DNA from 3 places in the Synechococcus sp. MU1625 genome. Region 3 is predicted to be linked to each of the others. Evidence: predicted binding sites of a transcription regulator. Region 3 holds the regulator's gene; each other region holds the start of a gene.
What was found. Region 3 encodes NtcA, which controls nitrogen genes in cyanobacteria. Its sites were predicted from a motif close to GTANCNNNNGNTAC; they were not measured.

Region 1 (4,400 bases), on a different contig from region 3:
CTTCAGCCTGTAGATCGGTGCTGCAGCGCACCTTCATGCCGCAAGCCTCGAGCTCCTCCAACTGCCCAGGGTCGAACAACTGCAGATCCGACTCCAGCCCGGGAGCATGAATCACCACCACCTCATCCACGGTCTGCGGGAATTTGGCCAGGATCCTCAGCAGTGAGCGAACCGTTCGCATCCGCGATGGAATCCCGACGATTCCGATGCGAATCCGATCAGCCGCAGCCACCTCAACTTCAGCGAGCTTGGGCCGCCACTTGAAGATCGTGTACAGATCCGCCATCGCCTGCGTCGGATGTTCATCAATGCCGTTGCCGGCATTGATGATGGGAATCCGCAGGGTTGACGTCATCGCATAAACAGCACCGGGATCGCTGTCCCGTAGCACCACGCAATCGCCGTAGTTGTTGAACATGTGGGCGACATCTTCAAGGGACTCGCCCTTGGCAATCCCGGTGGTAGCTCTGTCGGTGATGTTGATCGAGCTGCCACCAAGACGATGCCAGGCACTGTCAAAAGAGAGACGGGTGCGCGTGCTCGGCTCGTAAAACGCGTTAATCAGAATCTTGCCGGTCAGGGGCGTGTTGTGACGGCAATACCGATCTGGATTGCTCTCGAATTTCGCCGCCAGCCGAAACACCTGCAACAAGGCCTCGGGTCGAAACGGTTGGATCGACACCACATGCTGATTCACCAGATCCAGCAACGGTTCTCCGTCCTCGGCAATCGCAGCCAGCAGCTCCTGGGGTTGGTTCTGGCCATAGACATCGGGACCCATCGGCTGAAACCGAATCTGTACCGAAGACGCTTCAACTACTGCTGAATTTGCCTGTGCCATAGCTAAATCGGATCAACACTCTGTTTGCCAAACCGAGTGCTAAGGCCAAGAACTACATCTTTTACCGGTAACAACGACAACACCCCTTCGTCCACGAAGAAACAGCTTCTTAAGCAAAGATCCGGAAAAAATGTTCAGCTGGTTACTAATACCTGCAGCCGTCACCACACACGACCGTTCCGCCACTCAACCCACCAAATCAGTAGCAACACGAACACAGACAGCACCAAGGCAAGCTGACTGGCCACCAGCAGAAACTGAAAGCCGGAGAGTCCAACAAGGCTGGCCATCAAAAAAAGACTTTGGATCATCCCTCCTCCTGCAACAAAGTGAAGTCAAACCGTTCCGGCCACGTGCGACTGCCGATCAGCATCACGACTGCTGATACGGCCGCCGAAAACACAGCGGCGCAGTAAGGCGCTATCAGCACATAAGCGAGCAGGCCAACAACGCTGCCGGCGAGCATGGCCGCAATGGCAGCCGTGCGATTGGCCGTGCGCCAGTACAGGCCGCAGGCCACTGGCCAGACCGTGGAGGCCACCAGGGCACCGGTGAAGAACAGCACCGACGCCAAAGAATCAAGCCGCGGCCAGGACAGCGCCAACGTGACGACCGCCAACCCCACCACCATCAGCCGCGCAGCCTGCTTGAGCTGCAGGTCACTGGCTTGGGGCCGCAACAGGCGGAAGTACACATCCTCCGCCAGAAGATCGGCGGTGGATGCCAACAGCGAATCCAGGGTGGAGGTGAGCGACGCAAACACCACCACAAACACCAGAGCAGCGCCGCCGGCGCCGAGCAGATCAGCTGCCATCACTGGGAACACCATGTTCACCTGCTCGAGAGGCAACTCACGCGCCAAGGCCACCAGCCCGATGGAGCCCGTCACCATCGGCACGCTCATCCAGGCGACCCCCCCCAACACAAAGGAGGTCATCACCACCGAGCGACGGCTAGCGAAGACCCGAGACCACCAGATGTTGTTGTGAAACACCTCGCCCATCGAGAAGAGGGCGGAATTCCACGCGATCAACAAACCAGCAGGCAACAGCAGATCGAGCCGATCGGGATGCCGGGCAAGCAACGAGGCATGCACCTCGGGCATCGGGAATTGCCGGAAAGCGAGCACCGCCACCACCGCCAACAGCACCATGATCAAGAGCGACTGGATGAAATCGGTGCCGATCACGGCCCGCATCCCACCGAACAGGGTGTAGAGCGTGGCGACACCAATCACCACCACCATCCCCACGTGGTAATCGAAGCCTGAAAGGGCCTGCAGCAGCAGTCCGGCACCCATCGCCTGGGTCATCAAAAAACCCAGGGTGTAAATAGCGGTGATCACCATGAACACCCACCACGCCAGGCGCCCGTAACGCAACCGAATGAAATCGCCGCTGGTGCGTCCGTTGGGCATCAGCTGCTTGATCCGAGAAGCCAGGGGAGCAAACAGGATCAGTCCAAGCCCTGCCAGGGCATAGCTGAACATGCCCCAAAGCCCGGTCTTGTAGCCGAATTCAGGGGCAAGCAACGTGGTGTTGCCGGTGACCCAGGAGGCCATCAACGTGGCGGTGCTCAGGGCCAGCCCGATGTTGCGCCCCGCCAGCATGTAGTCATCGGCATTGCCTTGACCGCGCCGACCCCAAGCAATCCCGAGGGCAACCCAGAGAACGGAGAACAACACCACCAGCGCCCAGGCGATCCCGGGCTGGAGGAAGGGAACCGAGTCAACGGACATCCGTCGACCCCCTGCGGTTCCAATAAAGATGTCCGCGCAGAATCATCACCACCGTCGCCGCAGTAACAACGGCACCGAGGGCAAAGATCAGTCGCGCCCAGAGCAATTCATCCAAAGCGAAGACCCTTTGAACTCCAGAAACAGATAAGCAAAAGAGTCTTCCCCGCCTGGCCCTTCGCCCTCGATTCAGGTGCCTTCGGATACGCAAACATCAAGCGATCAGCGCCCTGTCACCTGAAATTGCGGAATGTGTAGCAACTACAACCCGAGGGGGTTGGGGCGACGCCTTGGATGAAATGTGCCCAGACCATCGGAATGTTCACCGACTACAAACCCACGGTCGGCTTCGACGAATATTTCTGTAGTGACACGGCGAGGCCTCGCGACGATCTGGCCACCCTGCTTGCATCGCTGGGGCAGATGGGATTGCCCGAGCTCAACCGCAGTCATGCCTCCGCCAGCCAGCTGCTGCGTCGCCTCGGTGCCACGTTCCGCCTGAACGATTCCGGCCTCAAGGGCAGTGAACGGATTCTTCCTTTCGATCCCTTGCCCCGACTGATCGGCCGCAGCGACTGGATCAACCTGGAGCGGGGACTGCTGCAACGCCTGGAAGCCATCGACTGCTTCCTCGCCGACATCTACGGCCCGCAGCAGATCCTCAACGACGGTGTGATCCCGCGGGAAGACGTGGAAAGTTCCTCCGGCTGGCGACCTCAGATGCAGGGCATCAGCCTGCCCCTCAACCGCTGGTGCCACATCTCCGGACTCGACCTGATCCGCGACGGCAATGGCACCTGGCGTGTCCTGGAAGACAACCTGCGCTGCCCGTCAGGGGTGGCCTACTTCCTCGAGAATCGTCGGGTGATGAAACGGTTGTTCCCTGGCCTGTTCGAGGGCCGTGCCGTTCAACCGATCGACGCCTATCCCTCCCATCTGCTGCGCACCCTTCAGGACCTGGCGCCCTGGAGTGAAAGCCCTCGCGTGGCAATCCTGACGCCCGGGGTGTTCAACAGCGCCTATTTCGAGCACAGCTATCTGGCCCAGCAGATGGGCATTGCACTGGTTGAGGGACGGGACCTGGTCTGCGAAGACGGCCGGGTGTGGATGCGCAGCACCAACGGGCTCAAGCCCGTGGATGTGATCTACCGCCGTATCGACGACGATTTTCTCGATCCCACCGTGTTCCGGCAGGACTCGATGCTGGGGGTGCCGGGCCTGATCGACGTGCTTAGGCAAGGACGGGTCGCCATCGCCAATGCCCCCGGCACCGGCGTCGCCGACGACAAGCTGATCTACGCCCATGTGCCGGCAATGATCCGCTACTACCTCGATGAGGAGCCGATCATCGAGAACGTTCCCACCTATCTCTGTGCCCGGCCCGACGATCAGCGCTATGTGCTCGACCACCTCGAGCAACTGGTGGTGAAATCGGTGGCGGAAGCCGGGGGCTACGGAATGCTGATCGGCCCCCAGGCCAGCCGATCGGAACTGGCTGACTTCGACACCAAGATCCGTGCGAATCCCCGCAACTTCATCGCGCAGCCCACACTGCAGCTCTCCACCGTGCCATCCCTCAGTGACGGTGAGCTGTATCCCTGCCACGTGGATCTGCGCCCCTATGTGCTGCGCGGCTCAAACAGCTGGGTGAGCCCAGGGGGGCTGACGCGGGTGGCCCTCAAGCGGGGCTCACTGGTGGTGAATTCATCCCAAGGGGGCGGCTGTAAGGACACCTGGATCGTCGACGACCAACGGATGTCGGCACCGCAGCCAAAGGAGGCTGTGCCGTGTTGAGTCGCGTTGCCGATTCGCTCTACTGGATCA
Region 2 (4,400 bases), on a different contig from region 3:
CGCTGAAGCTTGTTCCGGCTTTCGCGAAGATGATCAAGTGCCGCACGGGTCGTTCCAGACCAGCCGCTGTGCTGAAGGCCACTGCTGCAGTGGAGATCAGTACATAGCGCCAATGGTTTTTCGTCACCCAGAACGGCCATGAAAAAAGCGGGGGATCTTCCCCGCTTCAATCATGGGTGGAAAGTTGGCATCAGTACACGTCGTAGCTGACGCCGCGGTAGCGCAGTTCTCGCCCACCGCTTGGGTGTTGCTGTGGATCGATCGGTTGGTAGGTCACGCCGCGATAGCGCAGCACCTTGGCTTTGACTCCCACCGGCGTGTGCACCCTGTCGATATGGCCCTGATGGCGAAAGGCCCTGGCCATCTGTGTTCTGGCCGTCTCGATGGCTTGATTGCGCACAGTCCGTGCCTTGATCAATTGAAGTGTGTTCATCTCTCTCTTGCGCGGTGTCCACGCCCCCGTTGCCTGGCGTGAATCTGACTGCGGCCTGCCGAAGAGGCCCAACGTGTATTCACTATAGGCCCGTTCTGTAACAACGGCTACCGTTCTTGCCGTTGCTTCGTGAGATTCGTTGCCAGCATGGGGATGGATTTGGACTTCGTTTGTCCGGAGCGGTTCCCCTGTTTTGCATTTGCGGTCCATCCGCGGCTGGTAAGACAACCTTTGCTGAACATCTGGCGGAGCAGCTGCGAGCTAAGGGGCGTCATCCACTTCTGATCGCCTGCGATGACTACTACCGCAGTGGCTGGTCCCCCGTCTCTCGCTATGGGTTCGACACGGTTGATGCCATCGATGCTGATCAGCTTCGACTCCAGGTGAGCGCTGTTCGCTATCGACAGCTTGATTCCTTGCGCAGTTATGACATGCGCGCCCGCAAGGTTGGCTCCAGGCCCTTGAACCAGCCCTACGACCTGATTCTTGTTGAAGGCTCCTACGGACCGCAACTGCTTCTGGAGTCTGTGCCGATTTCGCTTGTTGTGTATATCGAGACCCCAGTTGTGCAGAGGCTGATCAGGCGGCTTTGGCGTGATGTACGCGATCGCCATCGGCCAGTGATTTATGTGATTCGCCAGATGCTGCGGGAGATGCTCCCGGCTGAGCGGCGCTTCATCTATCCCTTGAAGCGCCGTGCCGACGTCATTATTCAAGGTATGAACAAGGGTTTGGAGGATGTTCTGGAGAGAATTGAATGATCGTGCTTCACCCATCAACCTGAGAGAGCACCTGATCTGCAGGGTCAGCTTCAATCAACTTCTTTTTGGAAGTTGCCTGATGCAGGTGAAGGGCGGCGGCCCCCTCTCTGTTCATCTCATGCTCTGCGCAGCCCCGGTGTTTAGGGAGGATGGTTCGGGCCTGAAGTGCAATTTCACTGTTCCTTATGGGCCGGCAACCTGCATCTCTGAGCAGAAGCAAAAGATTCACTCGAATCTGACCAAACCCCATCGCCGTGGAGCATTAAGTGGTTTTGGCTTAAGGGGGGATTTGCAGAGTGGTCACTCTGGGTTTTCTTTCTTTTTGACCAAATCCATTCCATTCACTTCGGCGACCACCTGATTGGCCCAACTCGCATGGACCACGCGATATGTCCCCAATGTCGCCATTGACTTGGTGCGAGCGTTGACAAAAGCCTTGAACTCAGTCTTAAAGCAAATTTCACGCCTCCATTGACAGTCATTGTCTTGGCGTTCAATGCAATACATGCTGAGAAACTCGTTCAGCACATACAAGCCATGCAATGTTCAAACACCGTAAATATGCGGAGTGGCTTCGGGATCGTTTCTTTGATTCCACACAGTGGTGTTTGTTAGAAGTCGGTTTTGCTTCCGGTCTCTTCAGCTCTCCGAACGTGTGACTTCACTTTCCATACCAGAAACTATAGAAGTCGCAGGGAATTTGTTGATATCTGAATAGTGCTCGCCACGGCACTACAGACTCGGAACTTTCGCCCCATCATCGTCGAGTCAGGTCGCGAAGCGGGCCTGAAAGTCGGGTAGAGCGATGTCCGACGAGTTCTGTGATTTGACCTCGACTTCGTCTGGGGTCAAGTCCGTTCCTCTCTTAAGAAATATGGTTGTGTCTAGGAAGACGCGGGTCGGCTGATCAATCTATTTTTGTGGTCGAATCGCTCCGGTGGTGCATCACCGTCGGCCATCCAAAATTGCAAAAAGAAACCCCTGCCAAAGGCAGGGGCAAGGTCTCAGAGATTTCGAACTACTTGGTGTAAGAAACGCCTCGGTAGGTGAGAGTGGGGTGGTTGTCGTGGACGATTTCCTGCCGGCAAGTGTTGTAGTGCTCGCGGCGGTAGGTGAGTTCCACGCAGGCCTTGGGAGCAGATGCCTCTCCTGCGTAGGTGTGACCTCGATAGAGAAGTGCAGTCATGGATGTTCCTCGAAGAAATCCAAGTCCCCGTTCCGTGGCTTGGAGTGTCTGCGCCCCACAGGAGTGGGGTGAACGTTTGTAGCTGTTGCTACAGAAATTATTGGTGTCTCCTTGGCGGCTGTCAAGACCTGCTGGCAAAAAGAAACCCCCGCCATAGGCAGGGGTTCCAGCGTCAGGAGGCCTTATTTGTGAATCTGCCCTCGCGTGGGCTCTGCAGACTTGTCTCTTGAGCAACCGTCAGCATTGGCGACGTTGGCAAAAGCCGCCATGACCATCACGGCGATAACGATGGTGCCACCGATAAAAGCAAGGTTCGGGGAGCGCTTCATCTGGGGTGTGGCTTAGAGCCCGCGAACCCTATCCACCCTGTTGCCCTTATCGCTTTAAGGCCTGAGTCGGCCGATGCCATATCCAGTCAACAGGCCAACGGCTGCACCAATGGAACCAGCCGTTAGTTGCATTCTTTCTTTTGGGCTGATTCGGCCCGCAAGCACCAATGCTGCTGAGACGACGAACAGCAACAGAGCGGTGACCAGAACTGCATCCAGTGAATTAATGCCCGGCTTCCCAGGTGGGCCACCACTTCTTTTGCCCGGTTTCGCAGGGGGATGTCCTCCTGGAGGGTTGGTCGCATCAAGTTCCCTCTCGATGCGGTTGATTTCCTTTTCCGGCGAGGTCGGATCCATGCGCAAATTTTGTCAGGGATCAGAAGTGGCGAAACGCTTGAGGTAACTGCTCAGCGTGCCAAAAAGAAACCCCCGCCGAAGGCAGGGGTTTCGAAACGCTTCTCGGGAGTGTGACCTTGTTTCCACCCCGTGAGGCGTTTTTCCTCACAAAGCAACGATGCCAACTGGAAGCGTGTAGTGGGATCGCTAATGGACACCCTCAAGGTTGGCCACAAGTGGATCTAGGTGATATCTACTTCGAGGCTGTTGCGTTTTGGAGGAGAGGGCCTGGGACTTCCCTTTGGTGCATGTGGGGTGTGGTTGTCGCTCTGATTTGATGAGATCGAATCAGAGCTCAAACGCGTCGCCCCAGGCCGGCGATGCGAGACGTTTCCATCCCTGGGTCTGCAATGACGCCCAGAGCTGTTCTGCCTCTGCCTTCCGAAGGTGGCGGCGCTCCTTCAGCAGCGGTGGGCCCTCCGGCATCCGTCGACCTCTGTCGATGAAAACCTTTGGCTCGTTAATCCATGCCTTCTGATCACGGTGGAAGCGCCAGATCCAGTAACCGTCGCTGTCGATCAACCAGCCTTCTCCTATCACCGTTTTGCTAGTACGTCAGTACTAATCGCGACGAGAAGTGGTTGTCAAGTGTTCCACTGTCACAAGGAGCGTTCAAAATGGGGGCTGGCTCCTCAGTCCGCCACATCGGTGATGCATAGAACAACACCTTTGATGAAGCGCTGTTGGTGATCGCGATGCGCTGAGGGAAGTGGAACGATCGCGAGTTCCACTCCCCAAATCTCCCCTCTTTTTTCAGCCTTCAGTTCAAGCAGGTAGACCGTTATTCATTGGTTTGTTTCCAGGGCCAGTGCGCTGGCCATTCTTTTTTCTTCAGCCGATAGGAAATCAGCCCACATCCCGACGAGGAAGCTCAGGGTGGTTAGAGCACGCAACTGCTCTTTAGAGCCAGGTGCGGTGTATTTGAAGTCCATAAACATCCGATCGGCCGTTTGTTGCTGTTCCTTGCACCGGGCATCGATGGACATCGTCAGATCCGGGACTGGGACTTTTTGATGACTGGTAGGTCTGTTGGCTGGGCCAGGACGTAAACGACAGCTGCCGAGAGGACTGCTGTTACGACAACAACTGCGGCGATGGCGGACGTGTAATCGGTCACAGGAGCTCAGGTGGCTTATGTAACGATCTTAGGAGTTTTGTAACGGAGTATGAATGAGTGTTTGTGCTCCCTGCTCTGGGCCTATGCGGCCTAACTTTTCGAAGTTGCTTGCTTGTGGATGGCCATCATCGTGCCGTCCAGTTCCCCGACATCCCGCAAGCCTTCGGCACTGAACCAA
Region 3 (4,400 bases):
CCATTCAGCATCTCGGCACCCAGGCGTTCCCCAGGCTGCGGATCGGGATTGGTGCTCCGGCTGAGAACCCTGCCGAGCGTCGTGCCCGAACGGTGTCTCACGTGCTTGGTCCCTTCAGCAAGCTGGAGCAACCCTGTGTGGGCGCTGTCCTAGACGCTGTCCTGGAAGGGATTCATCGTCTTCAATGTCAGAGCTTTGAGCGCGCCGGGACCTGGATCAACGGGTTTCGCTACGACCTGGAGTCCGAAGACTGATGCCGGCTCTTCCGGCGACAACAGCCCATCTACGGGTGCTTCGCCAATGTTTTCAGGCGAAATGTGTTGAGGGTGAGGTCTCTGCCGGAGGCTTTGAGTGGCAGTTTTCCTGGGCTTTTGACCGCGGCGAGCTGATGGTGGAGCCGTCCTTAGGACGTGCCCTGATCGAGGATGCCTTGCGGCGGTTCCTGGTGCGTTCTGATTACAAGCTCGAACCAGGAGGTGACTACACCTTCATGGTCAGGGCCAGGTTTTGAGCACGAAAGTGGGTGCAGGCTCTGGCCATTGCAGGTGGCACCCCAGGTGCTCTTCCAGCATGACTAAGGCGGCAACAGCATCCAGGTCCACCGGTGGAATGCGCAGCCCTTTCGGTAGAACTCGGCGCCAACCCCGAGCCGGCCACAGCGTCCAGTAACGCTGTCTTGCCCGCAGGGTGGTCCCCTGCTCCGGAATCACGGTGAGGCTGCCCAGGCCTTCCAGCCGCTTGATCCACGCTTGGCTTCCTGTTCCGTCGCCAATCAGGATGCGATCTAGAGCTTGGTCTTGATTCCACTGCTCGAGCCAGGGTTCCACGGCCTCTGGGGTCAGAACATGGCCCTCGCTAACAAGACCATGCTGAAGATCGGCCAGCACAAGGCCACATTTGCAGCGGCCTGGATCGAGCACGGCCACCCGCTTCATGGGGATGCCTCAACCGTGACGACCACAGCATCGGAGCTGTAGCTGATCCCTGCGGCAATCACCTTCAAGACCACGCTTTTGCTGGGTCCCTCCATCAATGCCTGGGCCAGTTGGGAGAGTGCTGATCCATCGAATTGCAGTCCTTCCGTCAGGGATCCTCGCCGTTGCACCTCGGCATAGGCGGAGGCCAAGAGAAGGTTCAGCCGCGTTCGAATGCCCTCCGGTGTGCGTTCATCCGTTCGCAGTGTGGTGGTCGCTAGCACGTCACCGCTTTGCGCCACCGGGCGGTTGGGACGCACTTCGGGGAAGGCGTACACCGCCGTTTCACCACGCAGCACATTGGTGGCGGAGCGCAGCGAGATCACCCAGGTGTCCGGCTTGCGGATGATGTTCTGCAAGCGTTCCACGTCGCTGCGGGGAACGCGGATCAACTGTCGTTCGGGTGCTTCACCCGGCCTCACCTTGCCGTAGGCGTTGGCATTGGCCTCTTGAAGCAGCCTGTCGACAGCCTGTTTCGCTTGATCAGGAGCATCGAGACGAACCGTTGCTCTCGCCAAGGTCTGTCCGCTACTGATCACCACCGATCCACGCCTCAGGGCGACCAGGTTGAATTCGAGTTCCTTGAGTTCCTGCTCGCCAGCTCGGATTCGGCTCCGCACGCTTTTCAATTCGGCCTCCGTGCGCTGGATGTCGGCATCGCGGGAGGCGATGTCCCGGCTCAGACGCTCACGTTCTGCTTCGAGTTGGGCGCGTTCGTTCTGCAGGGGAGCCAGTTCACGGCGCAGGGTGTCAGCCCGTTGCTGTGACTGCTTGAGTTCAGCAGCGATCCGGTTGGCTTCTGTTCGGGTCTCTTCCCGTTCCCGTTCGGCTGCATCGAGCTGCCGCCGGCTGTCCTGGAGCCGGTCTTGCAGAGCATCCAGTTCAAACAGGCCCACCCGCAGCTGGCGGCTCACCAGCAGCAGCAGGCCGAGCGACAGTGCGCTGATCAGGCTGCCGGTTAGCACCGTGATCAGAACGGCGGTCCGTCGCGGGCGCATCTTGAACAGACTCAGGCGGGCCTTGCCGACACGACTTCCCAGCCGGTCACCCAGGGTCGACAGAACGCCCCCGAGCACCAGCAGAACCAGGATCAGTGCCCAGCCACTCATGGCCGCACCTGTGGGTTGACGTGCTGCCTAGCTGAATCGTTTGGCCAGAGCGATTGGATCCAGAACGGTGATTTTTTTGCGGTCAATCTGAACCAGACCGGATTGACGCAAGTCTCCCAGCAGACGCGTGATTGTCACGCGCGTTGAGCCAATCGCTTCGGCGATGGCCTGATGGGACAGGCGCAGGTCGATGGTGATTCCCAGTTCATCCGCGACGCCGAAATCCCTGCACAGCACCAACAGAAAGCTCACCAGTCGGGATGACATGTCCCTGTGGGTCAGCGTTTCGATCATCGTTTCGGTCTGAAGAATCCGACTGGAAAGGCCCTGCAGCAAGCGCAGGCCAACGCTGGTATCCGCTTCGATCGCCGCCTTCACGGATGTCGCAGGCGCCGTCACCATCTCGACTCTGGTGAAGGCTACGGCGTGGTAGAAGCGATCAGACCGTTGACCGGTCAGCAACGAAAGCACCCCAAAGAGGCTGTTCTCGCGGAGCAAGGCCACTGTGATCTCTTCCCCTGACTCGTAGACGCGGGAGAGACGGACCGCTCCGCGGCGGATCAGATAGACCCGTTCAGCAGGATCTCCAGGGAAAAAGATGGTCTTGTTGCGGTCCACCAGTTCACTGCTGGCGCCGTCCAGATCCCGGATGATTTCCAGGAGGGAGCGGTTGGCCGGTTCTGTGCTGGGGGTTGGAGCCACCATCTGCGGGGCGTATCGGCTGAAACCTCGGCTACTGGTCATGACAACCCCCTGGTGAGGCGAAGCTACGGAGCCAACGGTGGCCGCCGTGTAGCGGTTATTACGTAACTCTGCTGTGCTCGTTCATCGCTTGGCGTTGCGCCTGCATTAGGGATGTCAATCCAGGCTCAGCCAGATCCAGTAATTCATTGAGCTGGCTGCGGCTGAAGGGCGCTCCCTCCGCAGTTCCCTGGATCTCCAACAGGCGACCATCGCCAGCCTGCACAACATTCAGGTCCACCTCAGCTCTGCTGTCTTCGCTGTAGTCCAGATCCAGCAAGGCCTGGCCACCCACCAGGCCGACGGACACGGCCGCTACCTGGTCGATCAGTGGCGATTGCTCCAGAATCCCCTTTTCCACGAGTGAAAGGCAGGCTTGCTCAAGGCCGAGCCAAGCTCCCGTGATGGATGCAGTCCGTGTTCCGGCGTCGGCCTGGATCACATCGCAGTCGATCAGCAAGGTGCGCTCGCCCAGACGCTTCATGTCGATCACAGCGCGAAGGCTTCGGCCGATCAAGCGTTGAATCTCCTGCGTGCGGCCCGACAATTTCATGAGCTCCCGTGATTGCCTCTGCGGCGTGGATCCCGGCAGCAGCCGGTATTCGGCGCTGACCCATCCCAACCCTTCCCCCTTCCGCCAGCGGGGAACCTTGTCCTCCAGGCAGACGCTGCACAGAACAGCGGTTCGGCCGGTGTGAACCACAAGGGAGCTCAAGGCAAAACCCATGGGATTCCAGGTCACCGAGAACGGCCGTAATTGCTCAGGGCGACGGCCATCGGTGCGGCTTCCAGCGGTTTGGCTCATCGGTGGTGTGCAGTTCTTCAAGCCTCGCAGGCGGTTGGTTCTCGCCCGTCCAAACACCATGGGTGGTGTCAATGGACTTGTGGAATGTCATCTCGCCGCTACATTCAAGGTCTTGCCGGGATTGCCCGGACGGATGTTGCCGTGATGACCACAAGCCTTGCCGACCCACAAGCGTTCCAGAACTCTCTGGATCGGGATCAGCAGGCTTTGCAGCGGGCAGGACTCAGGCCCCTCCCACCTGTTGCAGATCCTCCACCCCTATATCTGGTGGCGCCCGAAGGGCAGCTCCAGGTTCACACAGCGCCCTATCGCGGCAGTTTCGCCAGTGTTCTCAGTCAGGCGATGCGTTCCGCTGGCCTGGGCAGTCGTGTTCTGATCAGTCAGTTCCTCAAAGGGGGCGTGCAGCAGGGGCCCGCAGGTCGCGTCCAACTTTGTGGAGGCCTGGTTTGGCTGCGTCCTGAGGTGCCTCTCTGCCTCTCCTCTCCGAATCACCCCGGCGGTGCGGAGGCGGTTGCTGCCGTTTGGTCCATCTGCCGTCAGCATTTGATTCAGGGGGATCTCGACCAGTTGGTCCTGGATGAAATCGGCCTGGCTGTGGCCTTCGGTTACCTCAATGAATCGGACGTGATTTCAGCTCTCGAGCAGCGGCCCGCCTCGATGGATGTGATCATCACAGGACCTGCGATCCCCGCCGGCGTGGTGGAGATGGCAGATCAAGTCACGGAGTTGCGCCGAGGTTTCTGATGCTCAAGTGCGATCGCTGGATCACTG

Region 1: the regulator NtcA is predicted to act here: its motif matches at 2,770-2,783, upstream of FZX13_RS06730 (circularly permuted type 2 ATP-grasp protein).
Region 2: the regulator NtcA is predicted to act here: its motif matches at 2,459-2,472, upstream of FZX13_RS03705 (DUF4278 domain-containing protein).

The regions. Positions count from the first base shown of each region.
Region 1 covers NZ_VTLA01000002.1:160,939-165,338, reverse strand. The annotation lists gene FZX13_RS06740 (aspartate carbamoyltransferase) at 1-841, opposite strand, end outside; gene FZX13_RS12910 (hypothetical protein) at 1,003-1,131, opposite strand; gene FZX13_RS06735 (sodium:solute symporter family protein) at 1,149-2,579, opposite strand; gene FZX13_RS06730 (circularly permuted type 2 ATP-grasp protein) at 2,895-4,370, shown strand; gene FZX13_RS06725 (alpha-E domain-containing protein) at 4,364-4,400, shown strand, end outside.
Region 2 covers NZ_VTLA01000001.1:640,739-645,138, reverse strand. The annotation lists gene FZX13_RS03725 (serine hydrolase) at 1-127, opposite strand, end outside; gene FZX13_RS03720 (hypothetical protein) at 191-433, opposite strand; gene FZX13_RS03715 (uridine kinase) at 604-1,194, shown strand; gene FZX13_RS03710 (hypothetical protein) at 1,187-1,555, shown strand; gene FZX13_RS03705 (DUF4278 domain-containing protein) at 2,213-2,380, opposite strand; gene FZX13_RS03700 (hypothetical protein) at 2,563-2,709, opposite strand; gene FZX13_RS03695 (hypothetical protein) at 2,764-3,066, opposite strand; gene FZX13_RS03690 (DUF1651 domain-containing protein) at 3,394-3,627, opposite strand; gene FZX13_RS03685 (hypothetical protein) at 3,891-4,091, opposite strand; gene FZX13_RS12895 (hypothetical protein) at 4,094-4,222, opposite strand; gene FZX13_RS03680 (hypothetical protein) at 4,313-4,400, opposite strand, start outside.
Region 3 covers NZ_VTLA01000003.1:169,219-173,618, forward strand. The annotation lists gene pth (aminoacyl-tRNA hydrolase) at 1-254, shown strand, start outside; gene FZX13_RS08000 (DUF3146 family protein) at 254-511, shown strand; gene FZX13_RS08005 (resolvase) at 495-935, opposite strand; gene FZX13_RS08010 (DUF3084 domain-containing protein) at 932-2,083, opposite strand; gene ntcA (global nitrogen regulator NtcA) at 2,111-2,827, opposite strand; gene rph (ribonuclease PH) at 2,886-3,629, opposite strand; gene FZX13_RS08025 (cob(I)yrinic acid a,c-diamide adenosyltransferase) at 3,774-4,373, shown strand; gene dcd (dCTP deaminase) at 4,373-4,400, shown strand, end outside.